DNA from 4 places in the Shewanella sp. SG41-3 genome. Region 3 is predicted to be linked to each of the others. Evidence: predicted binding sites of a transcription regulator. Region 3 holds the regulator's gene; each other region holds the start of a gene.
The links. The regulator sigma-54, encoded in region 3, starts transcription at its own class of promoters, with help from an activator protein. The targets are predictions, from matches to a motif close to GTTGGCACGNNNNTNGNNT.
Positions count from the first base shown of each region.

Region 1: H5164_RS17465 (DUF3192 domain-containing protein) is a predicted target of sigma-54. The motif match lies at 2,181-2,199, and genes of this name have one in related genera.
Region 2: flgB (flagellar basal body rod protein FlgB) is a predicted target of sigma-54. The motif match lies at 3,815-3,833, and genes of this name have one in related genera.
Region 4: H5164_RS15305 (DUF1328 family protein) is a predicted target of sigma-54. The motif match lies at 2,829-2,847, and genes of this name have one in related genera.

Region 1 covers NZ_JACJFJ010000010.1:44,203-52,170, reverse strand. The annotation lists gene H5164_RS17480 (ATP-binding protein) at 1-937, opposite strand, end outside; gene H5164_RS17475 (Zn-ribbon-containing protein) at 952-1,725, opposite strand; gene H5164_RS17470 (hypothetical protein) at 1,726-2,091, opposite strand; gene H5164_RS17465 (DUF3192 domain-containing protein) at 2,251-2,634, shown strand; gene H5164_RS17460 (DUF2789 domain-containing protein) at 2,670-2,906, opposite strand; gene H5164_RS17455 (GNAT family N-acetyltransferase) at 3,084-3,713, shown strand; gene H5164_RS17450 (DUF962 domain-containing protein) at 3,783-4,100, shown strand; gene msrA (peptide-methionine (S)-S-oxide reductase MsrA) at 5,213-5,806, shown strand; gene H5164_RS17440 (heme-binding beta-barrel domain-containing protein) at 6,343-6,972, opposite strand; gene H5164_RS17435 (LuxR C-terminal-related transcriptional regulator) at 7,237-7,764, shown strand.
Region 2 covers NZ_JACJFJ010000014.1:27,607-35,574, forward strand. The annotation lists gene H5164_RS19145 (flagella synthesis protein FlgN) at 1-314, opposite strand, end outside; gene flgM (flagellar biosynthesis anti-sigma factor FlgM) at 414-746, opposite strand; gene flgA (flagellar basal body P-ring formation chaperone FlgA) at 820-1,527, opposite strand; gene H5164_RS19160 (chemotaxis protein CheV) at 1,912-2,832, shown strand; gene H5164_RS19165 (protein-glutamate O-methyltransferase CheR) at 2,898-3,731, shown strand; gene flgB (flagellar basal body rod protein FlgB) at 3,867-4,265, shown strand; gene flgC (flagellar basal body rod protein FlgC) at 4,268-4,684, shown strand; gene flgD (flagellar hook assembly protein FlgD) at 4,708-5,493, shown strand; gene flgE (flagellar hook protein FlgE) at 5,554-6,933, shown strand; gene flgF (flagellar basal-body rod protein FlgF) at 7,185-7,928, shown strand; gene flgG (flagellar basal-body rod protein FlgG) at 7,940-7,968, shown strand, end outside.
Region 3 covers NZ_JACJFJ010000003.1:207,400-215,367, reverse strand. The annotation lists gene rapZ (RNase adapter RapZ) at 1-463, opposite strand, end outside; gene ptsN (PTS IIA-like nitrogen regulatory protein PtsN) at 460-903, opposite strand; gene hpf (ribosome hibernation promoting factor) at 906-1,193, opposite strand; gene H5164_RS06985 (RNA polymerase factor sigma-54) at 1,218-2,702, opposite strand; gene lptB (LPS export ABC transporter ATP-binding protein) at 2,846-3,577, opposite strand; gene lptA (lipopolysaccharide transport periplasmic protein LptA) at 3,574-4,155, opposite strand; gene lptC (LPS export ABC transporter periplasmic protein LptC) at 4,142-4,702, opposite strand; gene kdsC (3-deoxy-manno-octulosonate-8-phosphatase KdsC) at 4,699-5,265, opposite strand; gene H5164_RS06960 (KpsF/GutQ family sugar-phosphate isomerase) at 5,268-6,245, opposite strand; gene H5164_RS06955 (calcium/sodium antiporter) at 6,290-7,252, opposite strand; gene H5164_RS06950 (ATP-binding cassette domain-containing protein) at 7,441-7,968, shown strand, end outside.
Region 4 covers NZ_JACJFJ010000007.1:273,591-281,558, reverse strand. The annotation lists gene H5164_RS15320 (tyrosine-protein phosphatase) at 1-340, shown strand, start outside; gene H5164_RS15315 (ArsJ-associated glyceraldehyde-3-phosphate dehydrogenase) at 402-1,412, shown strand; gene arsJ (organoarsenical effux MFS transporter ArsJ) at 1,419-2,636, shown strand; gene H5164_RS15305 (DUF1328 family protein) at 2,967-3,143, shown strand; gene H5164_RS15300 (hypothetical protein) at 3,224-3,418, shown strand; gene H5164_RS15295 (diacylglycerol kinase family protein) at 3,632-5,284, shown strand; gene H5164_RS15290 (sigma-54-dependent Fis family transcriptional regulator) at 5,300-6,664, opposite strand; gene H5164_RS15285 (hypothetical protein) at 6,931-7,407, shown strand; gene H5164_RS15280 (BON domain-containing protein) at 7,682-7,968, shown strand, end outside.

The sequences.
Region 1 (7,968 bases), on a different contig from region 3:
CATCAAGGGCTACTTCATTATTGGCCACAATTAACACCGACTCTCCGCGAGCCATATGTTCCGCTGCAACGGCAGCGATAGTATAGCTTTTACCTGTGCCGGGTGGGCCAGACACACAACCTAGACTGTTGTTAGCGGCGATAGCGATGACTTTCTTTTGTGGGCCTGATAATAGTCCAGGCAAAAAGTCGTACTTGAGCTTCGCAGGTTTGGAAACCTTGTTCGACTTTGCCATTGTATGGTTAAAGAGCTTACCGATAGGGGCTGATAGCTGATTAGCATTGATGATAGTGTCTAATTCGTGAAGTACGCCGCGGCTACTTTTTGATCTTTCAACACAAATTAACATGGAAATGGGTAATAAGCTGGGGATCTTTTTTGTCAGCGCTTTTTTGATGTCACTGTATTGAGCAAGCTTCGGATATTGGAGTAATTCAAGCGAGCTTATTTCAATATGATTATTACTAAAATATGAGGTCCAAAATGATGCGGAGCGAGTATCTTCAGAAAAAAGCGATTCTGCTAGCGCATTATCATCTGGGAGTAATTGTTGCAGTAAGGCTTCATTGATTTCAGTTTCATCGGCTTGGGTAGAAAAATAGCAATTACCATTATCCTGCTCAATGGTGGCTTCGCTAAAGAGCAAAGGCGATACTACCGTTTTAAGCTCGCCTTTTATGGTGACTTTGCCGACAAACAAGAACCGTGCATACAGTAATACTCTTTCTCTTTCATACATTGCTACCCGTTTTAACATTGGGGCGGCAAATTCTTCGGGGATAGGTAGCCGAGGTAAAAAACCTGTGCCTAGTTCATCTTTACCTTGAAGAATTAAACGGTCTTCTTGCTTAAGCTTATTGACGTTCCAAAGATTAATGGAGGCACTATCTTCCTTGTAGCAATCTCGGTAATAAGAAATAATTTGTTTGTAACTCAATGAAGTAATTCCATTTACTGATGGTCCCAAGATATATTAGACACTATGCGGCATGGCTCGCAGCGAAAGTGAAACATGTCTAACAAAGGCTGTTCAAGTTTCCAATGATGTGAACCACAACGTGGGCAAGCTCGGTTTAATTCGCTTTCTAACGACTCACCACCGACACGATACAGATAATAGTAAGTTGGTATTTGCGTTAAAAACTCTATTCTGCCACGTAAATCCCAACCTCGTCTAAACAGGTCGCTGTCTACTCGAGTGATTTCATCTAATGCGGCAAATTCAGCTTTAGTGGCAGCCGCCATTTGTAGCTCATCACATGCTTGCCATTCTGTTTGCCATTTTATAATGCGTTTATGATCGCCATTGAAGGTCGCAGGTAATTGATACAGGGGGATTGGCAGGAGATTATCGCCATTACGTAGCGGTGAGCACATATGAACATAACTGGTATACAACACCTGCCATGATGGTGTCTCTGTGCTGCTAACTTCAGAGTTAATGTCTTGGCCGATGAACTTTTCTCTAGGAGCCAATAGTTTGGCCGCGGTTAATCCGGCTAAAGTGACCTTTACCCACGGGCTATGATAACGATTTGCCAGGCTGGTTTTTTCGGGTAACAACAGGCGAACTCTAAATTCACCGTCATTAAAAGCGACGGCAAACTCCCTGCCTAAAATTTGTCCATTCGCCCTTAGGGCTTCAAGAAAAGCGTTGATGGCTTTTTCTACGGTATCAATTGTTGTGTCGGCAAAACATTCAAAGCGCAGTTCAGTAACAAACATCTATTGGTCTGCCTTATTAACAATGATATTGCTTTGAATGGCATTGTCTTGTAATTGATTTTCTAGCTGTTCGACTCGCTTAGTGAGCAGTGTGACGTGTTGTTGCAGACTCATGACCTGCTGAATAACATCGGTAAGATCCACGTTATTATCTGCAGGTTGGTCAGTCACAGCGGCAATATCGGCTAATTCTGGTATGTGTTGCCACTCGGATTTTGGCAACGCCTTAAACTGTTGTAAACCTTGGATTAGGGTAGGCATTGGGATGCTATTTCCTAAACGGCTTTTAATCAGTGCCAAACAGGGAGTATTTCCATTGTTAGCAATCGATTTAGCCGCGGCAAGTACTTGCTCAATTGGACTCATTGTTGGTTAAATTCCTTAATTCGATGGTGTGAGATTAACTAATTCTTATTAAATATAAAAATAAAGGCATACAAATCAGTGTTTTATTTTTTGGCACGATTCTGGCTTAAAGGAACTGTAAATACAATGCGGATTTTATTTTAACAAAAAGGATGCAACATGAAATTAAAACTTATCACAGCAGGATTAATTATCGCCACATCAGTAGGGCTAAGTGGTTGTGTTATCAGTGTCGGTGATCATGAATCGGCTAAAAGTGCTGACTATTGGCAAGTTCAACAAGATAAGAATCGTGAACTGTTGAGCAAACTGTCTATGGGGATGACGAGTGATCAAGTGATAACTCTAATGGGCACCGCCGATTTCAGCGAAGCTTATATTAAGCCGACTGAAAACCAAGGGGAACAGTCTATCAAGGTCATGTTTTACCGAACGCAATGGGCGCAAGGCGATGGTAAAACAACCAAAGATGAATGCACGCCCATTGTGTTTCGCGATGATGTTTTAGTCGGTTGGGGTAACACCGCCTACAAACAAATCTGATGAGATAATGGCGCTGTTATAAGGTCAAAAATTAATTACATTTCAGCGCGCATCATTACGTCCAATTGGTCAATCACTTCTGACCATTGGGCGTCTTCTCGTAATGCCTCTTTTAAAAATGCTTTTTGGCCTGGATTCCAGCAATCTGCATCGGTTATTAACGTATGCTTAGCAAGCTTATTTTGCATAACAAAGTCATCGATACCCACTTGATCATGCGGTAAACCTAGTTGCATAAATAAATGGCTAAGATCATTTGATGTAGTGTCCATTTAAAGGATTCCTTGTAATGGTGTGGTAAACAAATTCAGTATCAGTGTTGATGAGGTAAATAGCAAACAACTGACAATGACAACCGCGAACAGGCTAAATGCGTAAACAAAACTTGTAGAATGTTTCAAACTTGTTAAGTTAGATTGAGTTTAGAGAGTCAATAACAAGGAATAAAAATGGACAATCACACCTTGGAAACTATTCGCGCAGTGTATTTGACCGCAGAAGACCTGAGAGTCGCAGCTTCCATTCTCTACAACGCATATCATGATGACCCCTATTTTATTGACGTGCTTGCTCAAGATGATGAACAACAATATGAGCAAAAGCTTCGGGCAGCCATCCGTGAAGAGTTAAATGAGTTATGGCAACAAGAACAAGCTTTAATCGGTTTATTTGATGGTGAGCGCTTAATCGGAATTGCGTGTGTCATTTCTCATCTCATTCCTCTGGGTGAGGGACGATATTGGCACTGGCGTTTCAAAATGATGCTGGGTACCGGATGGAAATCGACCCAAGGATTAATGCAAAAAGAAACCTGCATTCTTGAACATCTACCTTCTCAAAAGTGTGGTGTTTTACAATTTATTGCTATATCACCAAATGAGCAGCAAAAAGGTTATGGGGCTAAGTTAATTCAAGCGGTATTGAGTTGGTGTGATGAACAACCTGATCTCGATGGAGTAGGCGTGTTTGTTAGTAATTCATCACATCATCGGGCTTTGGTAACACAAGGGTTTAGCAGTATTGCTAACGTTAGCATCGGTAATATAGAAGGTGAAATTCTGTTTTACAGTAAAGTGTAACGCCAGCGAAAAATAATTGAATACTCATCGGGCCATATCATTTGCGGATTATCAATTAAGGAGTGAATAGTGGAACCTAAACGTTACTCTTCATTTACAGAATTTTACCCATTTTATCTGTCGCAACATCAAAACCCTATTTGTCGAAGGCTGCATTATATTGGCAGTGGCATTATTTTGGTTATTATTGTGAATACCTTGATTAATCAGCATTGGTGGCAATTATTGTGGCTGCCCGTTGTGGGTTATGGCTTTGCATGGTTAGGGCATTTTCTATTTGAAAAAAATAGGCCTGCTACATTCACTTATCCGCTTTATAGTTTGTGGGCTGATTGGGTCATGTTTGGGCAGATGATAATGCGCCTGTGGCGAAAATCAATCCGATAGTAATAACCTGCTCATGCTTTTGTAAGCCATATCCTACAAGCATGTAAGGGATCTTATCTAAAGTTGTCAGCGTTTAACGTTATTAATTATATTTAATATATAAAAATCATAGCATTACATGTTTTTTCTTGAGTGTTGGTATGTTAAGCATCTATTTCAATGATGTTGAGTGACTTTTCATCGAGCTGGTTTTGATTAGAATGTAGTTATCGAAAGCGAGTTATTTGTTGGTTTTCTTAGGATGAGAAATAAGACAATTAATGCTTAAGAATATCATGGATGTTATTAGGACACGCTCACGGATTGAGCATAAGCTCGGCAAATGGATAGCCGAATCAAGGATGAGTGAAAACAGTCATGCTGTTGACACAAGGATAACAAGGATAGGGCTGCAGGATGCAGCATGGATAGATTCAACGGATTGAATAGATTTACCGCTCAGTCAATGGATAGGCTGTTCAAAGGAGTGACACTCATGGGTTTGTTTGTATTACACAAATAGACAAGGAAATGAGAACAGGGAAAAGGACTGCAGGAAGCATGTTTACATGGATGGTGTGCAGGGAGCAAATATTCAGCAGGATGCTGACAAAAGTGTTAACGGGCACAACCTTATAACTTAAGGTTGTGCCTTTTTGCATCTAAAACTCATATTTGAACCGCTGCGGAATTCTATGATCGGACTGGGTTGATGATGTGCTAGGTTAACTGGCTTTAGCTTATCTAAATCGCTAATCTCAATATTCATAATAAGTCCTATCGATATCGTTCAGTTTTCGCGATGTTTTTATAATCCTGTGATGTAATTGAACACTTATTTGAACGATTATCTCGTCATCTTTGTGACACTAATGTTCGCCAATATGACCCAATATCGTACTGAATCTACTAATGCCTATATTGATACTCTCAATTTATCCCGAGGGCATGCTCAAGCATGTCATTGATACTCTGAAAATGCTGATGATTATCTCAATGACCTTTTGTATAAATAACAAACTCAATGTAATAGTGACAGCTTTCTGCCATAGTGAACCTTCATATTATTAACTTCGTAGTGCACATATGTTTGATGCAAGCAGGCCATCATCTCGAAAAATAAGGAGGGTGTTATGAAAAGTACATTAATGCTAACAATATTGGCAGCAAGCTTATTGTCCTATGCTTCTAACGCCACTGCAGATAAGACCATTTTAGCCGGAGGATGTTTTTGGTGTATGGAGTCCGATTTTGAAAAGCTTGATGGTGTTAGCGATGTGATATCAGGGTTTACTGGTGGAAGCTTAAAAGATCCCACCTATAACGGTAACCATGCAGGTCATTTTGAAGCGGTACAGATAACCTATGATCCTAATAAAGTGAGCTACAAAGAGTTATTAGATTATTACTGGGTAAATATTGATCCCTTTGATGCAAGAGGGCAGTTCTGTGACAAAGGTACTAGCTATTTAAGCGCAATTTTTGTGGCAAACGATAAAGAAAGGCAAATTGCCGAACAGTCTAAAAGCGATATTGAAAAACAATTTCCTAACCAGAAAGTGGTTACGCCAATTTTAGCATCGAGTGTTTTTTACCCTATCAAAGGCGATGAAAGTTACCATCAAGATTACTATAAGAACAATCCTATTCGCTACCATGCTTATCGCTGGAATTGCGGTCGTGACCAAAGGTTAGAGGAAATTTGGGGAGATAAAGCGACACATTAATCAGGTTGTTTGGCAAAGCACATATGAGATTGAAAGTAAATCAGCTATTCACTGCTTATATTTAGAATAAAGTAACGATTTTTAGTGGGTATTGGTTGATGTTAATGCCGTAAAAATTGTAACTATTAAATAAAGTGGATTATTTGACTGTGGCTATTGAGACGATTAATTATTTGAAAATCAATAACCATTAGTCACAAGTTGATTTACCCCATTTGCAACTGTTTCCTTTATCAGGATCAGAGCTTTATTGTGTTCGGCGGTCGATGATTGTTTAGCTTATTTTGGCGATAACCTGCTCTGTTTATTTGTTTAATTCCGCTATCAAAAAATATAGTTTGGAGTAATAGGCGGACATCAACTGATTTAAGCCGTTAATAAACCAAGTTTATGACTGATGCCCTTTATGCCTAGATTGCCCATGCGTTGCTGATGCCTTCTCGTTATCTGAGTAGAATGACGCTGTTATTTGCAGCGTCTAATCAATAACCTACTCTTTGCCATTGTTTTATTTAAGCGCGAGAAGTCGTATTAACTTACTCATTCACTTTTTCTAACGTCGCAGCATCGGTATGAGAGAAATCTTTACCGTAGATATTGAGTTTGGTGGTTTGTGAGTAGGACAGGGTTTTTTCACCAATTTCCATTGTCATAGAGAATCCTTGGGTCGTCGCATTTTCGGTCATATATGTCGATTCACCTATACCTCTACTTGGCGCTGTCAGGGTCATTTTTTTGCCTGCTTTTCCTTCTGCGATCACACATACCGCTCTTGGCACACAGTATGAGTTATATACCATTTGATTCTTTTGGTCGTAAATCATATAACCACGCTGATCATGAAACTTGGCATCGTCTCTTTGTCTAAACACCTCTAGCTTGTAATAGATAGCGACCAGAGATTGATCACTGGCATTAACAGCGTCGGCAGCGGCTTCATATGTTCTTATTTCATAGAAAGCTTCTACAGCTGTGCCACCTTCACCAACATTTGACCCTGTTCTTCCAGGTGCGATGTCAACGCCGGGACTAACCGTTTTCCACGATCCAATTAACGGCTGAAGTGGACCAAAATCAACATTTTGAGCTACAGCTTGCCCAGTAAAAGATAATGAAAGGGCGATTGATGTCAGAATGATTGCGGGTAGATAGTTAAGATTTTTCATCGATGTTTCCATTTATATTATTAACAGCAAGTGTCGATTGGGATCCGTTAGGCTTGAGTCAATATGCACAGATGAACTCAAGTCATCATCACCTCAGGTAACGCCGATGATAGGCCTGGTTGAATCATTGTTATATGGGCGTAATGTCCCGAGCTCTGTTTCTGTATAAAAATAAGGGTTAATTTTCAGTACGTAGGACATATGTCGCATACCCAAAAAAGCAATGAGTGAGACAATTAACAAGGAACTAATTTTAGGGAAGTAATGATGCACTATATTCGAAATGTGATGATTGACGCTGGAAAGTTAAAATTTCTGACTATGCTATTTTTTTTGATCGTTATCATCACCAGTATTTCGGATTTTTTTGCCGATATGGGGCGGGGGGCTAATATATTGCATATATTACAAGAAGCTACAGTTTCTGTTTTTTCGCTATCTTTACTGTTGATGTTGCTATGGAATGCGAAAGTGACCACACGAAGAAACGCACAGTTGCTCAAAGAGCGTGATCAAGCGATCATTTACTCAATGCAGGCATCGAAAGAATTGATAAGTGCCAAGCGACATTTTGGCGAGGAAATAGTGAAACAATTTTCTAGATGGGGGTTAACTGATAGCGAGTCTGACATTGCTTTGTTTACTCTCAAGGGATATAGCGCTAAGGAAATCGCTAATTTTAGAAACGCTTCAGATAAAACCGTACGCAATCAGTTAACGAGTGTATATAAAAAATCTGCGACTACGAGTAAAGTTAGCTTTATTGCTTGGTTCATGGAAGGCTCGTTGTAACGCTCTATATCTCAAAATCTCTCAATACGAATGTTTGTTTAATGGGACTTGAATGTGAAAAGAAATATAACGCTAGCTTCACTTTGGTGAATAATCTAGTGTGATGAATTTGTCAGCCTTGGTTGTATAAATGACAATCAATATGGTTTATCGATGTTGTTGATGAATAATTAGCTTAATCGGCTGACAAACTGTTTCGCACTG
Region 2 (7,968 bases), on a different contig from region 3:
GCGAGTATCGATTTTGCTTGAGCAACTTTTTGTGCCAGTTCAACATCTGTGGTGATCAGCGTGTGGTGTGGATGACTAGCCAGTTTTTCGTCAGTGGTTTTCATATTGAATAAACACTGGGTTTTATCTTTGGAAAGTGCCAGCAATTGATCGGCGTCTTGCTTTTCTAACGCAGCTTTCTCTGCTGAAATCAGCTGTTTTAGCTGAACTAATGTCTGATTTTGCGTATCAAGCAAAGTATGCAGTTCTGTAAGTAATTGCTTGTTTTGCGGATCGTTGGATTGTCCTGAGGATTGTACGTTTACTTGTGTCATAAGTTACTCTTGTTTTTTTTACTAACACTTCTCTATGATGCAAATGCGCACCTATTATTCTAGTGTTGTTAAAGCAAATTAAAGAGTAACATTTAACGGTTACTCTTTGTCAAATGATAGACTGCCTAGCTCTGCTTCAAAACTAGCAATATTAGCCGCAAGTTTTTCTGGGTCGACTTTATATCGTCCTTCAGAGATTGCGAGTTTAATTTCAGCGACCTTTTTTTGGTCTACTTCAGGCAATGATGCCATTTTAGTTTGCGCGCCCTGTAGCTGTTGAGCTTGAGAGGTAATGCTAACCGAATCAGTTTTAACTGGAGTCGCTGTTTTTTGCGCCACAGCTGCAGTATCAGATTTGGTATTAGACTGCGTTTCACGTGCAGTGCGCAGTTGTGTATTAGTAGCAGTGTTATGCTTAATGTCAATTGCCATGGGAGGCTCCAGCGTAATTATCAGGTTTTCCAAACAGGCTATCGGCAGTCCAGGAAAAAACTTTAACTCTATTTTACATTCTTACTTCAACTTCGCCAATGCCAATTACTACAGCATCAAATTGTTTGCTCGTATTACTATTTTTTACTCTGATAACCTCATTGAGATTACCGTCCCGTAAAGCTTCACCAAGGGTTTTAATTTCAATATTAGCGGTTTTAGCATAAATAGAAATCGTGTCTCCTTTGCAAACAAAACACAAGTTATTACTTAAGACTGGAGAGTCTTTCGCAACCCGACGTTTTACTCTTGAACCAATTAATGAGTTGATATCTGAAAAAAATTGGCCTTTTAGACTATATTGATCAATATACATAATGTGTAAATGTTGTTGGTCAATAATTTGGTCTGGTGACAGTATCTGGTTTGCCGCGACAACGGGGTATTGAATTTCAACTCGAACTGAGAGATACATTTGCCATGGGTAGTCATAGTCTGGACTATCACAGCTCAGTTTTACCATATTATTGCGACTAATCGCTCGTTCACTGGCAAGCTCAGCCGTTATCGGTGGATAGCACCGCGGAGGATTGACACGACCTTCAAGGTTTTGTGGGGTGATTTCGACCTTAGCTTTTGAGTCTGCTTCGATTTTTTTTTCTATCGTCTCTTTAGCTAAGTCATAAATGGTCGATAGTGAGGGTGTTATTATCTCTTCGCTGGCAAATGCTGGCAAAAAAAATGTTATTGAACATAATAAACATAAAAAAAATACTTTCATAATGAAGATACTAGCTTGTTTTGCCAGAATACACCTATACTTTTAAAAACGGAAAATATGCGGGCTATCTCTGCATACACAATAAGCTAAAAAATATGTACCGATGACATAATAATTTCATTATGTCCCCGTCAAAAAAGTGTCAGCTCACCGTGTGTGAGTTAATTAATACAAATTAAAGCAAGTTGTATGCCCACTTTTTTAATTTAATGAATAGATAAGTATTCGCTGGGTTGTTGATGGTTTACACTCAAGGTTGGTAGGTCTTTAGCGATAAATGAGCTAGATGTAATGAGCTAACGTATTGTGTTGAACCTGGGTTTACTATAATTTTAATGAATAATTTTTATCCTTTTGGGTGACAGTTAACTACAAGGTCGTGTTATGTCGAGCATTTTAGATTCAGTCAATAAACGTACTCAGCTTGTCGGGCAAAACAGACTCGAGTTACTATTATTTAGGCTTAACGGCCGCCAACGGTTTGGGATTAACGTGTTCAAAGTGAAAGAGGTTTTACAATGCCCACCACTGACAACCTTACCTAAATTAAATCGTTATGTTAAAGGTGTTGCTCATATTCGTGGCGCAACGATTTCTGTTATCGATTTAAGTGCTGCAACGGGTGGTCGTCCGCTGACATCAACAGAAAATTGCTTTATTATCATTTCCGAATACAACCGAAGCATTCAAGGCTTTTTAGTGAGTTCTGTTGAACGTATTATCAACATGAATTGGGAGGCAATTATGCCGCCTCCACAAGGTTCTGGTCGTTCTTCATATTTAACCGCAGTGACAGAGATAGAAGGCGAGTTGGTTGAGATTTTGGATGTTGAAAAAATTCTTGATGAAATTTCACCGGTTAAGACTTCGATCAGTCAAGAACTCAACGAAACTTTAACGATTGATAGAGAACAGCATTATCATATTATGGTTATTGATGATTCTGCAGTGGCACGTAAACAGATTATTCGTTCGTTAGAGTCTTTAAATCTGCAAATCGATACTGCCAAAGATGGTAGAGAAGCGTTAGAGATGTTGAAAAATATTGCCAAAGAAATGGATGATGTATCAGTGGAAATTCCGTTGATTATTTCTGATATTGAAATGCCTGAAATGGATGGCTACACTCTAACAGCAGAAATTCGTGATAATCCAAAGTTAAAGAATATAAAAGTCGTACTGCACACATCGTTAAGTGGTGTGTTTAACCAAGCGATGGTACAAAAAGTTGGGGCTAACGATTTTATTGCTAAGTTTAACCCCGATGAATTAGCCGCAGCGGTTAACAAACATTTGAGTTTATAATTGTTTAGAATTGAATAATATTGAACGTTCGGTCGGCTCATCGGCAAACATATTAGGAAGATAATGTGACAGATAAATCACTTGCTGAAGCAGAGTACAATCAATTTAGGCTGTTTTTAGAGCAGCATAGCGGTATTGTGTTAGGTGAGAACAAACAGTATTTAGTTCGTAGCCGCTTAGCGCCACTGATGGGAAAGCATAATTTGCCTTCTCTATCTGAGGTGGTTAAAAAGTCGATGAAACCGATAGAGCGTCAATTACGCGCTGAAGTGATAGATGCGATGACTACTAACGAAACCTTATGGTTTCGAGACCGTTATCCATTTGAGTTGCTGAGTAATTCTTTGTTGCCTGAATACAGCAAGTTGGGCCGACCATTAAAAATATGGTCTGCTGCTTGCTCATCTGGGCAAGAACCTTACTCTTTAGCTATGACAGTGTTGGAATATCAACAGCGTAAACCCGGTGCTTTGCCTGGGGGCGTGACAATTCAGGCAACAGATTTATCACCTTCTATGTTAGAGCGTTGTAAGAATGCTGAATATGATGGTTTAGCTCTGGCTCGTGGTTTGTCTGAAGAGCGTAAACGTCAGTTTTTTGATGCTTTACCGTCTGGCAATATGAAAGTGAAAGATAACGTAAAACGTTTAGTGAACTTCAGAGCACATAATCTACTTGAAAGTTATAGCTTATTAGGCAAGTTCGATATCATTTTTTGCCGTAATGTATTGATTTATTTTGCGCCAGAGGCAAAGGCTACCATTTTGCGGCAATTTGCTGCCGCACTTAATCCTAAAGGTATCTTATTCTTAGGTGCGTCAGAATCTCTTGCGGGGTTAACCGAAGAGTTTAATATGGTTCGCTGTAATCCCGGTATCTATTACCAGAAAAAAACCTAGCTAAAACAGTTGATTAGGTTCACCCCATGCCGACGATCGTCGGCATGTTAGTTTTTTTATTTTATTCTCCCATTATAAAAATTGTTGGCATAACCTTTGCTTTATATCTATCAGTTAGCTGATGGAGGCAATTTTATGGCGATTAATTTCGATAATGCATTAGGTGTTCACCAATATTCTTTGGGCGTACGAGCTCAAAGAGCTGAAGTGATTTCAAGTAACATCGCCAATGCCAATACTCCTCATTATAAAGCTCGAGATGTTAATTTTGCTTCTGCTATGCAAGCAGCAAGCTTACATCAGAAGGGTTTGAGCATGAGTCAAACCACAGAAAAACATTTCGATTTAACAGCGTTAAGTCAACAACATGTCCAATATCGTGTTCCAAATCAGGCCGATACAGGTGACGGTAATACTGTTGATACGCAGAAAGAACAATCAGCATTTATGCAAAATGCGCTCGAATATCAAATGTCATTAGGCTTCCTTGAAGGTAAGTTTAATGGCATGCGTAAAGCTTTGCGAGGTGATTAATCATGAGTTTATTTAATATTTTCAATGTGTCTGGATCAGGTATGTCTGCGCAGTCAGTGCGTTTGAATACCACTGCCAGTAATATTGCCAATGCGGATTCTGTATCAAGCAGTGTTGATAAAACTTATCGAGCACGTCATCCCATTTTTGAGGCTGAAATGCTTAAAGCTAATAGCCAGCAAAATAGTTCGCCGGGTGTTAACGTCAAAGGCATTGTTGAAAGTGATAAACCATTAATAAAAGAATACTCGCCAGATCATCCGATGGCTGATGGTGATGGTTTTATTTATAAACCGAATGTCAATGTGATGGAAGAAATGGCCGATATGATTTCTGCATCACGCTCTTATCAAATGAACGTTCAGGTGGCTGATGCAACTAAGTCTATGTTGCAACAGACGTTAAGGATGGGTAAATAGTATGATTATTCAAGGAGGTAACAATGAGCCTCGTTAATTCTTACAGTCAGTCTTTACCGCAACAATCCAGTAGCACATCAAATACAAGTGCTACCACGAAAAGTTCTGTACAGACAAATACAACCAGCACTACTACTGGGAACCCTTTCCTTGACGGAATTCGATTACCTGAAGAAAGTGCGATCCCTGAATCAAAAGATCAGATGTTAAAGCAAGAAGATTTTTTTGCTTTACTCAGTCAACAGTTGTCTATGCAAGATCCTTTTAAACCGGTTGATAATGATCAAATGATTGCCCAAATGGCATCGTTTTCGACGGTTGACGGTATTTCAAATCTGAATGATGAGATCCTTAACCTCAATACGGTAATGAGTTCTAGCCAAGCGTTACAAGCATCAGGCTTGGTGGGTCGAAAAGTGCTTATCCCTTCTGATACCGGGGCAATTTCTACTGAAAGCCCTGAGATTAAAGGTGTGATCAGTACGCCATCTGCAATTGAAACGATTACGGTGAAAATTGAAGATGAGTCGGGTCAGCTGATCAAGAGCTTTAATGTTGATGGCAGTAAAGGCGGCAATGTTGATGTGACATGGGATGGCTTAGGTAAGGATGGCCAACCCGTTAAAGCGGGTAATTACTCGATAAAAGCCAGTGGTAAAGTTGATGGTACGTCGGAAGATTTAGCGGTATCAACTTATGCACATGTGACAAGTGTGTCACTGGGCACTGCAGCGACTGGGGCCATTTTGAATTTGCGTGGAGTAGGCGGAATTAAGTTATCTGACGTACTCGCAGTATCTGAAACATAGTAAGGCCTGTATTGAATTATTGGCTTTATTGATAAATGAATTAATTGTGAGAGGTGAACTATGTCATTTAACATTGCACTGAGTGGTATTGCTGCCGCGCAAAAAGACTTAAATACAACGGCGAATAATATCGCTAACGTGAATACTATTGGTTTCAAAGAATCACGAGCTGAGTTTGCTGATGTGTACGCAAATTCTATTTTTTCGAACAGTAAAACCGCTGTCGGTGGTGGAGCAACCACCACTCAAGTGGCACAGCAATTTCATCAAGGTAGTTTGCAATTTACCAGTAATTCACTGGATATGGCGATCAGTGGCGGTGGTTTCTTTGTTACGTCGTCTGAGTTAGGGTCGCAAGATCAGTCATATACACGTGCAGGGGCATTTAAAGTTGACTCGGCCAACTATATGGTCGATTCAGCGGGTAACTTTTTACAAGGTTTCCCTGTTGATGAAGATGGTAACTCGACTTCTGTGAGTTTAACCACAACCCAACCGATTAAGATCCCTGACACTGCAGGTAGCCCTGTGCAAACCGGAAATGTTGGTTTGCAAATGAACCTTAATGTGGGTGAAACCGCATTAGACCCAGCTAATTTTAATCCTGCTGATTCTGATACGTTTAATAATTCTACCTCGGTGACGATTTATGATTCATTAGGTGAATCGCACATTATGACCACTTACTTTATTAAACCGACCAATGGTTCATTTACAGGTGAAAGTAATTGGGTTGCCTTTTATGCAGTTGATGGCGATCCTGTTGATGTTGCGGCTGGCGCTGGTACTTATTCAACAGATACCAATGGTGATGGCACTGCTGACGCAACGGGTACAGCATCTGCTGCTAATCCCGATGGATTAGGTGGAGTCTGGTCAGGAGCTGTGCTTAAATTTAACTCTGTTGGTGCTTATACTGGCAGTGATCCTGCTAACATTACCACTGAAGCATTAGGTTCTGGCGGTGCAGGTGCTTTAGGCCCTGGAGCCGACGGCACTCAAACACTTACGATAAAATTTAATAATCCAACTCAGTATGCTTCTCCATTTGAAGTCACTGAATTGACTCAAGATGGTATTACCGTAGGGCGATTAACCAATGTTGGTATTGGGTCTGACGGTCTGATTACCGCCAGTTATAGTAATGGTTCAACTGTGCCGTTAGCGCGAGTGGCATTAGTACGTTTTGCTAATGAGCAAGGTCTTACTCAGGTGGGTAATACGTCTTGGAAAGCCAGTTTAGGTTCCGGCGCGGCATTAGCTGGTGAGGCAAATAGTGGTACATTTGGTAGTATTCGCTCTTCTGCACTTGAACAGTCAAACGTTGATTTAACCACTGAGCTGGTCGATTTAATCTCAGCTCAGCGTAACTTCCAAGCTAACTCACGTACGCTTGAAGTTAACAATACCTTGAACCAAACGATATTACAGATCCGCTAAATGATCCTTAGGCTATATAGGTGTTGCCGTTTACGGCAACACCTTGCCTTTTCCACCTCGTTACTTGTCCCCGTTGTTACTCCCCCTCTTGTCGATAGATTCTTTTTTGACACTCATGCGCTACCCATTAATTTTATTGATTAACTGATTCATACAGTTACATCCCAACTCCCTCACTTAAAACTCATTGGCATGATGCTTGCTTGTTCTGTGTATATAGTGTCTTTGCAGAAAGTTTGACGGAGCAAAAAATGGACAAATTTCTTTATATTGCCATGAGCGGCGCAAAGCAAGGGATGAATGCCCTAGCAGTGAGTGCGAACAATCTTGCTAACGCGAATACTGATGGATTTAAAGCTGACATGGTCCAAGCCCGTTCAATGCAGGCATTTGGTGAAGGTTTGCCTACACGGGTTTTTTCGATGATGGAAAGCCCAGGCAGTAACTTTAATGGCGGCCCCATTAAAACTACTGGTCGCGATCTTGATATTGCGGTTAAAGGAGATGGCTGGCTTGCTGTGCAGGCGGCTGATGGTTCCGAGGCATATACCCGCGCTGGTAGTCTAAAAATTGACAGTACCGGCTTGTTATTAAATAGCCGTGATCGTCCCGTTATGGGCGCTTCAGGTCCCATTGTGTTACCCATTCCAGTTGAAAAAATAGAGATTTCGGCCAACGGTATTATTTCTGTACGCCCTCAAGGGGCAACCGCAGAGGTAATAGAAGAGGTCGGAAGGATTAAGTTAGTTAATCCTGGTAACGAAAACCTTATGCGCGGTGAAGATGGTTTATTTCGTCTTATTGCCGGTGGCAATGCGCCAAACGACCCAGGCGTTCAAGTTGAAAGTGGTGCGGTCGAAGGCAGTAATGTTAATTCTGTGCATGAAATGGTCGCCATGATTGATATTCAACGTCAATACGAAATGCAAGTCAAAATGATGAAGAACGCTGAAGAGATTGATCGAGCGTCCACTTCCTTGATGAGAATTAGTTAGGAGTAATTATTATGCATCCAGCGTTATGGATAAGTAAAAC
Region 3 (7,968 bases):
TACCTAACAAGATTTGCCTGACTTGGTCGCTTAATTCGTAAATATTCAGGGCAGAGGTGTCAATATAATGATCAACAATTTTTGCGATAGGCTCAAGTAAACGGCCTTCTAATATGATCGCTTCTTGCAGTGAAATATGATTTTTAGATAACGGGTGTAATCGACGCGTTTCGCTATAGCGTTTGAGTAGCACTTTATCATTAGAATTCAAAAAGAAGCTAATAATTTCAGTGTCATGTTCAAGTAAGGCAAGTTGATCTTGAAGGACTTTACCTTGCTCGGCAATGTTGCGTACATCAACACTAATTGCCACTAGATCATTATTACCTTTGAGCTGAGCCAGTAATATGCCAATCAGTGGTAAAGGCAAATTATCAACACAATAATACCCTAGATCTTCTAATACTCTTAGAGCAACAGATTTTCCTGAGCCTGAACGTCCCGATACTATGACAAGTTTCATGCAGTAATAACCCGATAAAGTTCTGTTGAGTCGTGAGTTTTACGAAGCTGTTTCAATATTTGCTTATCGCTTAATTTTTGAGCCACGCTTGATAGCGTGCTTAAATGCTGTTGGCACTGATCTGCAGGTACTAACAAAGCAAATAAAATATCCACGGGCTGTTTATCGATTGCATCAAAGGCAATGGCTTCTTCACATTTAATAAATATTGCGATCGGATGTTCTATGGTCGTTAATCTACCATGAGGTATCGCAATGCCATTTCCTATACCTGTGCTACCCATTTTCTCTCTCGCTAATAGGCTTTCAAAAACCTCTTGCGAAGATAGGGGTGGGTACTGGGCAGCGACTAAATTGCTGATGAGTTCCAGTACTTTTTTCTTACTGCCCGGTGTGGCACAGGTAGTGCATTCCGGCTGCAGAATGGTACAAAGTTCCATCGTTAGTGTTTTGTATACTTCTCTTTGTGTTTAATTACCTGACGGTCGAGTTTATCGATCAGGGCGTCTATTGCAGCATACATATCAGTGCTTTCTGACATGGCAAAAATCTCTGCACCATTAAGGTTGATTTTAGCTTCTGCTTTTTGTTGTAATTTTTCTACATTGAGCACAACGTGTACATTATTGATCTGATCGAAGTGTCGTTCAAGCTTTGAAAATTTACCTTGAACGTATTCACGTAAAGATTCGGTAATGTCGATATTTCTACCTGTCATATTGATAAGCATAAAAATCCTCCGTTGCCTTGTAGGTTATAAACTCTTACGTTGGTTTGAGGGCGGAATGAGCATCGCTTCGCGGTATTTTGCAATCGTACGACGCGCAACGTTGATCCCCTGATCTGCCAGCAGTTGGGCCATTTTGCTGTCACTTAATGGCTTTTGCTGGTTTTCTGCTGCAACCAGTTTTTTGATAAAAGCACGAATAGCGGTAGATGAGCATTCTCCGCCATCGTCGGTGCTGACATGGCTAGAGAAAAAGTACTTTAATTCAAATAGCCCACGTGGTGTGTGCATATATTTTTGAGTGGTAACCCGTGAAATAGTTGATTCATGCATTTCTACTGCTTCAGCAATATCATTGAGCACCATAGGTTTCATGGCTTCTTCACCATATTCAAAGAAACCTTGCTGAAATTGCACAATACAATTGGCGACTTTCAATAAGGTCTCATTGCGGCTTTCGATACTCTTGATGAACCATTTAGCTTCTTGTAAATGACCGCGAATAAATTGGCTATCGGCAGAGTTTTTACTGCTTCTAGCCATGGCTGCATATTGTTGATTAACGCCAATTTTAGGCATATTGTCTGGGTTTAACTCTACAACCCAACGGCCATTCTTCTTTAGTACGGTTACATCAGGAATAACATATTCGTCATCAATAGCGGTGACTAACAAGCCCGGGCGAGGGTTAAGTGACTGGATTAAGGTGATTGCGTCACGCAACTCGTTTTCTTTGAGCTTGGTTTTGCGCATCAATAATCTAAAATCGCGCCCAGCAATTAAATCTAAATAGTCTTTAATGAGCAGACGGGCATTGTCTATATGTGGGGTTGTGTCGGCATATTGGGCTAATTGAATGAATAAACATTCGCTTAAATCTCGTGCGGCAACACCAACGGGATCAAAGTGTTGAATACGTTTTAATACCGCTTCAACTTCATCTAGTTCAACACTTTCATCACCCATGGCTTCGAGAATATCTTCAGTGCTTTGGGTTAAATAGCCGCGTTCATCAATGGCATCAATAATCGCGGTAGCAATCGCTCGATCAGTGTCAGAAAATGGCGTGAGATTTTTTTGCCACTCTAAATGTTCATATAAGCCTTCAGTCGTTTCACCTTGGAATGGCATATCATCATCGCGCATGCTAGCGCTGCCTGAACCTGACATTGGAGAGGCGGTGTACACTTCATCCCATGTGGTATCCATAGCTAAATCGTCCATGGTTTCTTTGGTCATGGATTCTGCTGTGTCGACTGTTGAGGTGTCTTTTTCTATATTGACCACGCTGTTGTCACTAAAGTCGGTGTCCGATTGGTCGCGACTTTCTTTTACTGAGTCTTTTGCTTGAGAAAACTCATCTTCTATTTCAAGCAATGGGTTTGAGTCCAATGCTTGTTGGATTTCTTGCTGTAGCTCCAATGACGATAATTGCAGTAAGCGGATCGCTTGCTGTAATTGAGGGGTCATGGTTAAGTGTTGACCCATTTTGAGTTGGAGTGACGCTTTCATTTACCGCTTATCCCTAGATGATTTCCATAAAAATGACAATCTCGAAAACTGTAATCGATTGTCACATACATCAATGACATTTAACGCTATTTAGATATCGTTCAATGAAATGAGTTAGATAGACTAAAAGGCCAGTAAAGTAACTATAGCTTGAATTGTTCACCTAAGTACACAGCCCGAACTTGTTGATTACTCAATATCTCATCAGGTGTGCCTTCGGCAATTAAATTGCCCTGGCTGACAATATAAGCGCGCTCACAGACGTCTAAGGTTTCACGTACGTTATGATCGGTAATTAATACCCCTAAGCCGCGGTTTTTAAGCTGTTGAATGATTTTTTTTATGTCGATGACAGAAATAGGGTCAACCCCCGCAAAAGGCTCATCGAGCAAAATAAATTTAGGATTAGCGGCCAGCGCGCGCGCTATCTCTACTCGACGACGTTCCCCACCAGACAACGACATGCCTTGGCTGTCGCGAATATGGGTGATATGGAATTCTTCTAATAAATGCTCTACTTGCTCAATCCGTTGGTCGGTAGTGAGTTCTTTGCGAGTCTGCAATACGGCCATAATATTGTCGTATACGGTCAGTTTGCGAAAAATACTGGCTTCTTGCGGCAAGTAACCAATCCCTTTGCGAGCTCTAAGATGCATTGGGTCGGCGGTTAAGTCGTCATCATCAATTAAGATCCGACCTTTATCGCTTTGCACTAAGCCGACAACCATATAAAACGTGGTTGTTTTACCTGCACCATTGGGGCCTAAAAGACCAACAATTTGGCCTGTTTTAACGGTTAAACTCACATCTTTAACAACCTGACGAGTTTTATAGCTTTTAGCTAAATTTTCAGCCGTTAGGGTTATTTGGGTCATGGTTTGATCTGCTTTTTAACAGGAATTTCAGGGAGCTTTTGCTTTGGTGCAGTCTCGTCTTGGAAATTCTCAGGTTGAATAATAGTAATAACGCGATCTTTCCCTGTACCAGTACTTTCAGCAATCAGCTCTTGAGCGTTAATGTTGTACTTAATACGGTTACCGGTTACTTGGCTACCAGATTGATCCAGTTTGGCATTACCTGTCAATGTCAGTGTAGTGGTAGCAAGATCATAGCTTATTTCGTTGGCACTGGCGGTGCCAATTTGACCGTCGTCTAACTCTTGTGAAAACGTTGCAGGGTTGCCTATAGCGATGAGTTTTTTACTGGTGCTGTTTTCGGGAGTAAACGCCCGTAACTCATCAGCATTAATGTTAATAGTGCCTTGGGTAACGGTAACAGGACCATTAAAAACAATTTGATTATTTTTAATGTCAGCAGACTGGCTTACTGAGGCAATTTTCAACTCTTGTTGAAGATCACCTTGTTTCGCTATGGTAGGTAAACTCAGCAGGCAAAATATGCTGCCAAATAACATAACATTGGCGTGAGTGTTGAGGCGATTAATGTGGCTCATATGTTCCTTCTACCTGGCTGAGTAGCGATAATTTTTGCGAATTCAAGTCGGCATGTAGACCTAAACCTTGAATAATAAACCCTTTACCTTTGATGTACACCATCTCTTGTGAGGTGCCGATCATAGTGGTTAAATCCACCGAAACAGCTTGGGTACTGAGTGACTGCAGGGGTTCTTCTATATTAATGGCATCAATAATAACATTATTTTCTAATATGACTTGGCTGGTATTTTTATTCAATTGGCCTCTATCTGCGCTTAATTGCCATTGCGCTTGGCCGTTTTCAGGGTAAATGAGGTAAACAGGTTTAGTAAAGTGAGTAATGTCACTTGAGGCGTAATGCTCCATGTGTTCGGCACTGACTCGACTAGCAATTAAACCGAGTTTATTAAATTCTGTGGTGCGTAGGTTATCCGCTACAAAGTCGGGACGTTCAATACCACGAACTTTCACAGCATCCATTTCACTGCGTTTTATTTGCGCTTGCCAGTAGAGGAAAAAAGCAAGTCCAAAAAAAGCCACAATACCTAGAGTGATTCTATTCATATACTCATACCATGAGCACTGGCAAATTTATCTTGGCTTAAAAGCAGTAAATCAGTGAGTTCTCGTAACGCGCCATGGCCACCATTAAGAGAGGTGGTCATATGGCAATGTTGCTTAACAAATGGGTGCCCGTCACCGACACACACGGCAAGACCAACTGCTTTCATAACTGGGAGATCTACCATATCATCGCCAATATAAGCGACTTCGTCTGCGCTGACATTATACAGTGATAGGAGTTGTTCAAATGGCTCAAACTTGTTATCAATACCTTGATAAATATGTTTAATACCTAATGCGGTCATGCGAGTTTCGACAATCTTTGATTTGCGGCCAGTAATGACAGCAACGTGCATTCCGCTTGTCAGGATAGATCGAACACCATAACCATCGCGAGTATGAAACGCTTTGAGTTCTTCGCCAGCGTTGCTGAGATAAATTCGACCATCTGAAAATACCCCATCGACATCACAGATTAACAGTTTGATTTTTTGAGCGCGTTGCCAAATATCATTGCTGATAGGGCCGTAAAATCCTTGGTGGCTGGTGGTTGATTCTGACATGATTAAATGACTCCCGCTTTAACCATATCGAGCATGTTTAATGCTCCGATCGGTTGATGTTTTTCATTGACTACAATCAGTCCGTTAATACTTTTCTCATCCATAATTTGCAGTGCTTGTGCCGCTAGAATGCCGCTAGGGCAGGTGACACAGTTCTGGGTCATTACCTGAGCTATCGGAGTGGTGCGAAGGTTGACTTCGGCGTCGATAACTCGGCGCAAATCGCCATCAGTAAAAATACCAACCAGTGTTGTTTCGCTGTCGACAACAGCTGTCATACCAAGGCCTTTTTTGGATATTTCATACAGCGTTTCAGTAATACAAATATCATTATGCACTATGGGTAAATCATCGCCTTTATGCATAACATCATCGACTTTTAATAATAATTTTCGCCCCAGAGATCCACCAGGGTGTGACAAAGCAAAATCATCTCGAGTAAAACCTTTGGCTTGCAATAAGGCAATGGCTAATGCATCACCCATTGCTAAAGTTGCTGTGGTACTCGAGGTTGGTGCCAACCCTAACGGGCATGCTTCTTCTTGTACTTCAATGCACAAATGGATTTTAGATAAACGCGCCATATTAGAGTCTGGTTTACCTGTTACTGCGATAACCGGTACGCCCATTCGCTGTATTACTGGCATTAATGTCAGTATTTCACTCGATTCACCTGAATTAGAAATGGCAAGCACAATATCGTTTTTAGCCAATGCGCCTAAATCACCATGACTTGCTTCACCTGGATGAACAAAAAATGCCGGTGTACCAGTGCTGGCAAAGGTCGCGGATATTTTATTACCAATATGCCCCGATTTCCCCATGCCCATAACAATCACTTTGCCTTTGCACTGCAAGATGAGCTCACATGCTTGACCAAACTCAACTGAGTCTACATATTGATATAAATTATCTAGGGCAGCCTTTTCAATATCAATGACTTTACGGCCCCACTGACGAAATTGAGTTTGATTTACCATACGGTTCTCTCTTTTAGCTGAATACTTTACCTTCATGCCCCAATCTAGTGAGATTGAAATACAATCACTTGGTACGCAATAAAGGTGATTAATAATAGTGTGCCATGCCAACGAGTCAGTTGTTGCTTAGCGCCACTGGATAATACTAAAACGGCTAATGCTGCACTGGTGCCTAATACCATGTAGAAGTCTCTGCCGCTGGCCGATGTATCGATTTCCCCGGGGGAAATTAACCCTGGCAATGCCAACACAGCAAGAATATTAAATAAGTTCGATCCAACGATATTACCAATGACAAGATCGTGTTCTTTTTTTAACACGCCAGCAATGCAGGCTGCTAATTCTGGTAGGCTTGTCCCTACAGCAATAATGGTTAAACCGATGACAAGATCGGACAAACCATAAAACTTTGCAATACCCACGGCACCATCGACCATCCAACCAGCTGATAGCGGGAGTAATATAATACCGACTGTAAGCCAAATGATAGCATGAAAGGTTGGTACATCTTTAGGGATCTCAGAGTCCATTTCAGTATCTAAGCTGTCGGTGGTTTTATCATGAGTTGCTTGCCAAATAAAATATCCCATTAACCCTAAAAGGGTTACAAGCAGCATGATACCTTCTACTCGTGTTAATACATTATCATGCAAGGTAAAGCCTGCAAATACAGTAGCTGCGAGCATAATAGGTATTTCACGTTTTAAGGTTTGTGAGCCTACGCTAATCGCACCCAGTAATGCGGTTAATCCTAAAATTAAGGTAATGTTAGCTATGTTAGAACCTAGGACGTTACCAATCGCGGTGTCACGCATGCCATCCATTGAGGCTGTGGCAGCAACAAACATTTCAGGAGCAGAACTCCCCATCGCAACAATAGTGAGTCCAATTAACATGGGAGGTAAGCCTAAATTACGCGCAAATGCGGCAGCGCCATAAACAAATCTATCCGCACTCCAGACTAAAACTGCAAGGCCGACGACTAACATTAGGATATTAACTAGCATGTGATTCCGATAGTGGTAATTAATTGACGAGCATTTTCGCTGGATTTGTATCAAATTGAAAGCATTGCCCAGTAATTGTACTGACAATCATATGTGCTTATATGGATATAGTTGTCGCTTAATCGACAATTACAGTACAATTTGCGCTTAAACTTAATGCAAGGAAGGCTGTTATCTCCTCAACGCCAATGTCTGATATGAGTAAATCGAATAATAAACCTTTGGTCGAAGTTAACCATTTGGCCTTTAGTCATGGTTCGCGCGTTATCTATGAAGATATTTCTTTGTCGATCCCCAAAGGTAAAGTAACAGCAATCATGGGGCCTAGTGGTATTGGTAAAACGACCCTATTAAAATTAATTGGTGGGCAGCTAATTCCCGATAGCGGGCAAGTATTGTTCGATGGTCATGATATACATCAGCTTAAGCGTAAGGATCTTTTTCAACTGCGAAAGCGCATGAGCATGCTATTTCAAAGTGGTGCATTATTTACCGATCTTAACGTATTCGATAATGTGGCCTTTGCCTTGAGAGAACATTCTGGACTTCCAGAAGATGTTATCCGTTCAATTGTATTGATGAAGCTGCAAGCTGTCGGTCTTCGCGGCGCAGCATATATGATGCCAAACGAGTTATCTGGTGGCATGCAGCGAAGAGCCGCATTAGCTCGGGCGATTGCACTTGAACCTGAAATGGTGATGTATGATGAGCCATTT
Region 4 (7,968 bases), on a different contig from region 3:
CGAAATAGTGCGTAATAAAGCGGAGGATTTACCCGCAGAATGTGCCTCACAAGCCATTACTTGGGTGCAATTGCCCATTGCTGATGATGCTGCGCCAGGGCAAGAGTTTGAAACTCAGTGGTTAGCCCATAAACTCCAGATTATTGAATTGCTGAATAACCGAAGCGCTATCGCAGTGCATTGTAAAGGCGGTTCGGGCCGCACGGGATTAGTCATTGGTCTGATATTAGTAAGCTTAGGCTGGCCTAAAGATAAAGTGATTAATGCAGTGCAAACTCTGCGACCCAAGGCGCTGACTCATCCGGTTCAGCGTGAATATTTTGATGCATTTAATGGTTAGCATGTAGTGACTAACCTTTAACATTACCACTTAAAAATGAGCGCAAGCTTAGGACACCATTATGACAATAAAAATAGGCATTAACGGTTTTGGCCGTATGGGACGTTTATCAATGCGTGCGGCGTATGATTGGGACGATGTTGAAATTGTGCACATTAATGATCCCGCTGGCGATGCTGCTACCCTGGCGCACTTAATGACCTTTGATTCAGTTCATGGTCGTTGGCATCATGAAGCGACACATGATGGTGATGCCATAGTGATTAAGGGTAAAGCTATTCCTTGCAGTCGTAATGTGGCCACCCAAGACACTGATTGGTCAAAATGCGATGTAGTGATTGAAGCCTCCGGCAAGATAAAAACCAAAGCCTTGCTACAAGCTTACTTAGATCAAGGGGTTAAAAGAGTTGTAGTAACCGCGCCAGTAAAAGAAGACGGCGTGCTCAATATTGTGATGGGCGTAAATGAGCATTTATACGATAAAGCGATTCATCCAATCGTAACGGCAGCTTCTTGTACCACCAATTGTTTAGCGCCTGTGGTAAAAGTGATCCACGAAAAAATAGGCATTAAACATGGCTCGATGACCACTATTCATGACATAACTAACACCCAAACGATTTTAGATGCACCGCATCAAGATTTACGCCGCGCCCGTGCGTGTGGCATCAGTTTAATTCCAACCACCACCGGCTCTGCTACTGCTATTACCCATATTTTTCCTGAATTGAAAGGCAAGTTAAATGGCCATGCGATTCGGGTGCCGCTAGCCAATGCATCGCTTACCGATTGTGTGTTTGAAGTGGCCCGTGGCACAACGGCAGAAGAAGTAAACCAGCTTTTGAAGCAAGCTGCTGATAGCGAACTTAAGGGGATTATGGGTTATGAAGAGCGCCCATTAGTGTCGGTCGATTATAAAACCGATCCACGCTCAAGTATTATCGATGCCTTATCGACTATGGTGGTTAATGATACCCAAGTTAAGCTGTATGTGTGGTACGACAATGAGTGGGGTTACGCTAATCGCACCGCTGAGCTTGCGCGCAAAGTAGGTTTGGCGGACAAGGAATAAGCTAACATGGGGCTGTTAACTTTCAGTACATTGCCATCTCACATTAAGCAATATCTAATAATCACTGGTAATTATTGGGCATTTACCTTAACCGATGGTGCACTGCGTATGCTGGTGGTGCTGTATTTTCATCAGCTAGGTTACAGCCCGTTCAATATCGCGATGTTGTTTTTGTTTTATGAGATTTTTGGCGTAGTCACTAATCTTGTAGGTGGTTGGCTAGGGGCAAGGCTTGGCTTAAATAACACCATGAATATTGGTCTCTGCCTACAAATAGTTGCGCTAGCTATGTTGGCCGTACCAGCGGACATGTTGACCATAATGTATGTCATGGTTGCGCAAGCCTTGTCGGGTATTGCTAAAGACCTCAATAAAATGAGCGCCAAGAGTGCGATTAAAATGTTGGTGCCTAGTGATGCGCAGAGCAAGTTGTATCAATGGGTGGCCATTCTTACTGGCTCTAAAAATGCGTTAAAAGGACTGGGGTTCTTTTTAGGTGGCATTTTGCTCACGCTATTTGAATTTCGCGGTGCAGTGCTGTTGATGGCAGCCTTATTAGCTTGTGTGTGGGTGATGAGTCTATTGAGCTTAAAAGCGGATTTAGGCAAAGCGAAAAACAAACCTAAATTTATCGATATTTTTTCCAAAAGTCCGGCGATTAATTTGTTGTCGGCAGCGCGAATGTTTTTGTTTGGTGCTCGAGATGTATGGTTTGTGGTGGCGTTACCAGTGTTTCTAGCGGTGACATTTGAATGGGATCATTGGTGGGTGGGCGGTTTTATGGCGAGTTGGGTGATTGGCTACGGCATCGTCCAGTCATTTGCGCCTTATGTTACTGGTAAAAAACACGGCAAAGTACCAACAGGACGCGCAGCCTTTGTATGGGCTGGCTACTTATTACTTATTCCTGCTGCTATTGCTCTTGCGTTGCACTTTAACTTTTATATCCACGTGACATTAATTGCCGGATTAATGCTATTTGGCGCTGTGTTTGCCATTAACTCGTCACTGCACAGTTATCTGATTGTTAGTTATGCAGGGCATGATGGCGTGTCACTTGATGTGGGATTTTATTACATGGCCAACGCCATGGGACGTCTTATCGGCACCGTTCTTTCGGGGTTGGTGTATCAAATATACGGTTTAGAAGCTTGTTTGTGGATATCGAGTGGCTTTATAGCGCTAGCAACATTAATATCATTTAAGCTGCCGTATACGTTGTAATGCTTGGTGTTATTCTGGCGGCGCTTATGTTGACTCCTTTTCATTGCTCCTTTCGATACTGGTTCGCTAGTATCTGAAACTCTTACCGGAAACATCGGTAAAAAGTGCCTACAAGTCTGTGGCTCTTCCATCGCTCATTTTTCGATATTAAATTAAATCCTTTATAATCATGGCTTTAATTTTTTATTTACTGTTGGCACGATGTTGGCATTAGTAAAAACATAGTCGTTGTGTAAATGGTTAATTCTCAGATGGTTAGGTATGAGGTCGATATCAAAAGGATTAGCACATCACGCACCATACTGTAAATCGTACACCAAGGAGGTTTTTATGTTGGGCTGGACATTAATGTTTTTAGTTATAGCCGTTATAGCAGGACTATTGGGTTTTACTGGTATTGCTGGAGCCGCAGCAGGGATCGCCAAAATTATTTTCTTTATCTTTATTGTATTACTGGTGATTTCATTATTATCCAGTGCGATTAGAGGTAAAGGTCCCCGAGCATAGTAGGTAACCTGAGCTCTGAAGCCGAGTTAAGGTTAGCGACAAAACGTTATTCGATTACAACCATCATCTAGGAGATGAATATGAAATTATTAAAATTACTGACAATGGCAAGTTTAATGGTGTTTTTAACGGCTGGTTTATCAGCATGTTCAGACAATAAAGCTGAGAATGCTGGTGAGAAAGTGGATGAAATGATCCAAGATGCTGGTAATGCTGTTGAAGATGCATGTGAAGATGTAAAAGAAGGCATGAAGTCAGAAGATCCAGACTGTTAAATACAGTGCAATCTGATTAACTATTTAATCCGTTCAGAGCCGTTAGGTTATTAACGTAAAGTACATTGATGTCAAAGGTCACGACTTGTTTAGACTCATATAAGTCAATGTAAAATCTTAAGAGCGTGGCGCGAAGTGATTAGATAGTTATAGTGATAAGTATTGTCTTAAGCAGCACTCATGTGCTGCTTTTTTTAAAAAAGGAGGACCACAATGCTCACCCGTATCCATATTAAATATTATTATACCCTTGGTACGTTATTGGCTGCGTGCTTATGTGTGGCGCTTCCTTATGTGTTACTTAAGCTTGTTTTTGCGTGGCTTGCATTATCTTTAGGCTTGGTGAGTTCGGCGTATTGGTTTAATAGTGCAGGTATTTTCCGTAAACGCCAAGATGGCAGTATTCCTTGGTATATAGGTTGGAGCTTTATTCCGTTTTTATTGGGTTGCCAGCTATATAACGCCTGGGCGAGAAAAAATGACAAAGTTCCTGCAATACAAAAAATTGATAAGCAGCTGTATTTAGCCTGCCGGTTGTTTTCTGGCGATATTGACCGACTAAAGCATGAGAAAATTGATGCTATTTTAGATGTTACTGCAGAATTTGACGCATTAGAGTGGACTCTGGTTGATGAAAATATTGCCTATTTAAATATTCCGGTATTGGATCACAGCGTACCTAGCGTCGCACAGTTAAATCAAGCGATTAATTGGTTACATAACCAAGTCAGTAATGGCAAAAATGTCGTAGTACATTGTGCATTAGGTCGAGGGCGTTCGGTGTTAGTGCTAGCCGCTTACTTAGTGTGCCGTGAGCAAAATCGTAATGTTAATGATGTGCTGAAATCTATCAGTAGTATTCGTCAAACCGCGCGGTTAAATAAATGGCAGTTAGCAGCCGTCGAAAAAATGCATCGCCTGAATCAAATTCATATCCATAAACGCGCTTGGTTGATAGTGAACCCAGTGTCAGGTGGCGGTAAGTGGCATGATGAAGCCGATCATATAACTCAAACCTTGAGCGATTATTTTCAGCTTGAAGTCTTATATACCACTAAAGACAAGTCTGCGGTGCAACTAACCGAACATGCCAAAAAACAGGGTGCTGATATTATTGTTGCTTGTGGTGGAGATGGCACAGTTAACGAGGTGGCATCGGTGATTGTCGACAGTGATATTTATCTAGGTATTATTCCTATGGGCACCACTAATGCACTTAGTCACACCTTGTTTGGTATCACCAGTAAGTTAGTACCGGTATCGCAAGCGCTTGATATTTTGATTCAAGGTTATTCTCAGCGCATAGATACTGCCATGTGTAATGAGCAATTGATGTTGTTGCTAGCGGGCTTGGGCTTTGAGCGGAAAATGATACAGAAAGCCGATCGCGACCGAAAAAATGAGCTCGGACAGTTGGCTTACCTTAATGGTTTGTGGGAGGCGATAGATGAAAATCAGCCTTTGTCGATGAAATTACAGCTTGATAGTGGTGACATTCAAATGATTAACACCACGAGTTTAGTGATTGCCAATGCGGCGCCATTCACCAGTGTATTAGCCCAAGGAAATGGTGAACCCAATATTACCGATGGTTTGTTAGACATTACTTGGATTGAGTCCAGTGAGACATCACCACAACAATTATTGAGTATGACCGAGCTATTATTTGCCGGATTAACAGGCGAGCGTGAAGATGATCAGCAGAGTGGAATTCATCATGAGCAAGCTAAGACGATTCAGTTGAGCACGGACTCGTTGTGCAAATATGTTATTGATGGTGAGTTATTTGAGTCTGAAGATTTATGCATCAAGGTTAAACCTAAGTCATTAAATGTGTTGCTGCCTCAAGCGAGCAAACACATTTAATCACTTAGCACGCTGTTAAGGTTCGTCAGGACTCGTTTGGTCTTGGTATTTACTTAACTTGTTATAAAGGGTTTTAACGCTGATACCTAATTGTTTTGCAGTTTCATTTTTATTGCCCATCGATTCATCAAGGGCCTGATAAATTGCAGCTTTTTCTAGTTCGTCGAGGCGCATGCCCACAGGTATTTGTACGCCGTCAGTTAACGGCTCTGTTGAAGGTTCTAGCGATGACACCATGATATGGCTCGGTAAAATTTCGTTTTCTGCCAGAATATATGCACGTTCAATAGCGTGTTTCAATTCGCGGACATTACCAGGCCATTTTTGTTGTTGGATCAGGTTAAGAGCATCATCTGAAAACATTTTTGTGAGTTTTTCAGCTGTGTTTCGATATGCCAAAAAGTGCTGTGCGAGTCCACTTATGTCGTTGTTACGGTTGCGTAATGGTGGCACTTGGATGGGAAAATGCGCTAAACGAAAATATAAGTCTTCGCGAAAATGACCCGCATCAATAGCGTCGGCTAGATCGCGGTTAGTGGCGGCAATAATACGAACATTGGCTTTTTTAAGATGTTGTGAGCCTACCGAGCGATATTCATTATTTTCGAGTACGCGTAGTAATTTTACTTGGTGTTCTAACGGCATTTCGGTTACTTCATCAAGAAATAAGGTGCCGCCTTCTGCCTGCTCAAATACACCACGGTGATCTCGATGGGCACCAGTAAAAGCGCCTTTTACATGGCCAAACAGTTCGCTGTCGACCAGTTCAGGGCTTAATGCACCACAGTTAATTGCGATAAAGGGTTCGTCGACTCTATGACTAGCCAAATGAATAGTATTGGCAACGAGCTCTTTACCTGCACCGCTTTCACCAACGATGAGCACGTTGCTCTCGGTGACAGCGACTTTACGAATAGTGCGATATAACTTGTGCATCGCACGCGATGAACCAACCAATAAACCATATTGGTCTAGTTCACTCGAAAAAGGCTGTTTTTGCTTAGTCGATTGCGATTTGAAGTCTCGGGCAAAGTCTTCTAGCGTGTCGTTAATCACATCAGCATCGTAAGGCTGGCGAAAATGATAACCAGCCGTTTTTGACATTAAATGATCTAAGTTGGGGTTTGGCTTACCTTCGGTTAAGAAGATGAGCTCAATATCAGACATTATCGAACTGTCAGTTAGCTCAGCGTATTCTTGTTGGCTTAATTGTGACAGTTCAATGATAGCAACGTCTATTGAGTTACTCTTCAGTTGGTCTAACCAGGACTGGTCAACTGAGCTGGCAATCTTATTAAAGTGCTGGCTACTTGGTAAAGCAAGTAGACGAGCTTCACCTTCTTGACGGTGTAAATGGTAAAAAAGTGTTGGACGTGGCATGCCGATTCACTCCCTGTGGTATGTAGTCCAATGTTTGTCTCGGGTGTCGTGTGACAACTAAAGACAATCATTCAGTGTTGTTAGGCCATTAACGTGTAACAAAATATTATAATAACACTAATAATCAGATGGTTAATTAAATTTTGTCCATGTGCAGACGTGCTTATGTTTAGGCTTTGCTTACATAATATGTGCTGGATCTCTATAGGTTATACAACCTATAGAGCAAAGTACTAGTTAAATTATCGAATACAGGAGGATTTGCGTTGAAATCATATACTCGAGACGAACAAGTTGAGTCCGATGTGTGGCTTTTGCATGAAGCGATTGATTTATGCCAAGAGGGCGAGCAATTTTATGCCCAAGCAATACTAGGGGCCGACGATTACAACATTAAGCGGGTTTTTATCCATATGGCTGACATTAGAAAATGCATGCTAACGCGTTTAACACCATTATTTACGTTGATGCGATCCAGCCAAGCAAGACCTATGGACAGTAAAACCTTTCACCAACAATCTTCATATAAACACTATGCTAAGGCCGAACACCTGATACAGGATAAACCATTACCGCAGGTGATTGCAGTATTGGTTGAAACTGAGCAACAAGTATTAACTCAATTAAAGTACGCCGCTAAAAAAACTAAAAATAAGCGTGTCGCAGGGCAACTTGCCGAAGGCATTGCTTGGCTACAGATGAGTTTTGATACCATGAAACACCTTTCCGTTGCAGGTAATTAGTCTGCGGGTAATAAAAACGCCTGATAATGTTGATTCTCAGGCGTTTTTTGTTGATGTTCGCTTCGTCACCTTTTAAGTCTAGTCGAGGTTAAGCCACTCTTGATTGCCATGAGGAAAAATTTACCTAGTATCGGTAAAAAAGTCCGATAACATTACTATTAAAAGTCATCATAGCAATGAAGAAATTTAATTAGTTGTTATTTTACATGTGGTTATAATTATTGGCATGATTCGCGCATTATAATCCTTGATATTAACAACGGAGGAAATCTTTATGAAAAAGACCACATTATCTGTAGTAATGAGCATCATGTTAGGTTCAATGGCATTCGGTGCAAGTGCAGCACAAGATTGGCAAGATGATGCAAAAGATGCGTGGATCGATGGTAAAGCTGAAACCACACTTTTGTTAAATACTAATTTGAATTCATTCGATATTAATACTGACGTACATGATGGCAATGTGACCCTAACAGGTAAAGTTAACAGTAGTGTTGATAAGGCACTTGCCGGAGAATTAGTGAAAAGCTTAGATGGCGTTAAAGACGTCAATAATGAATT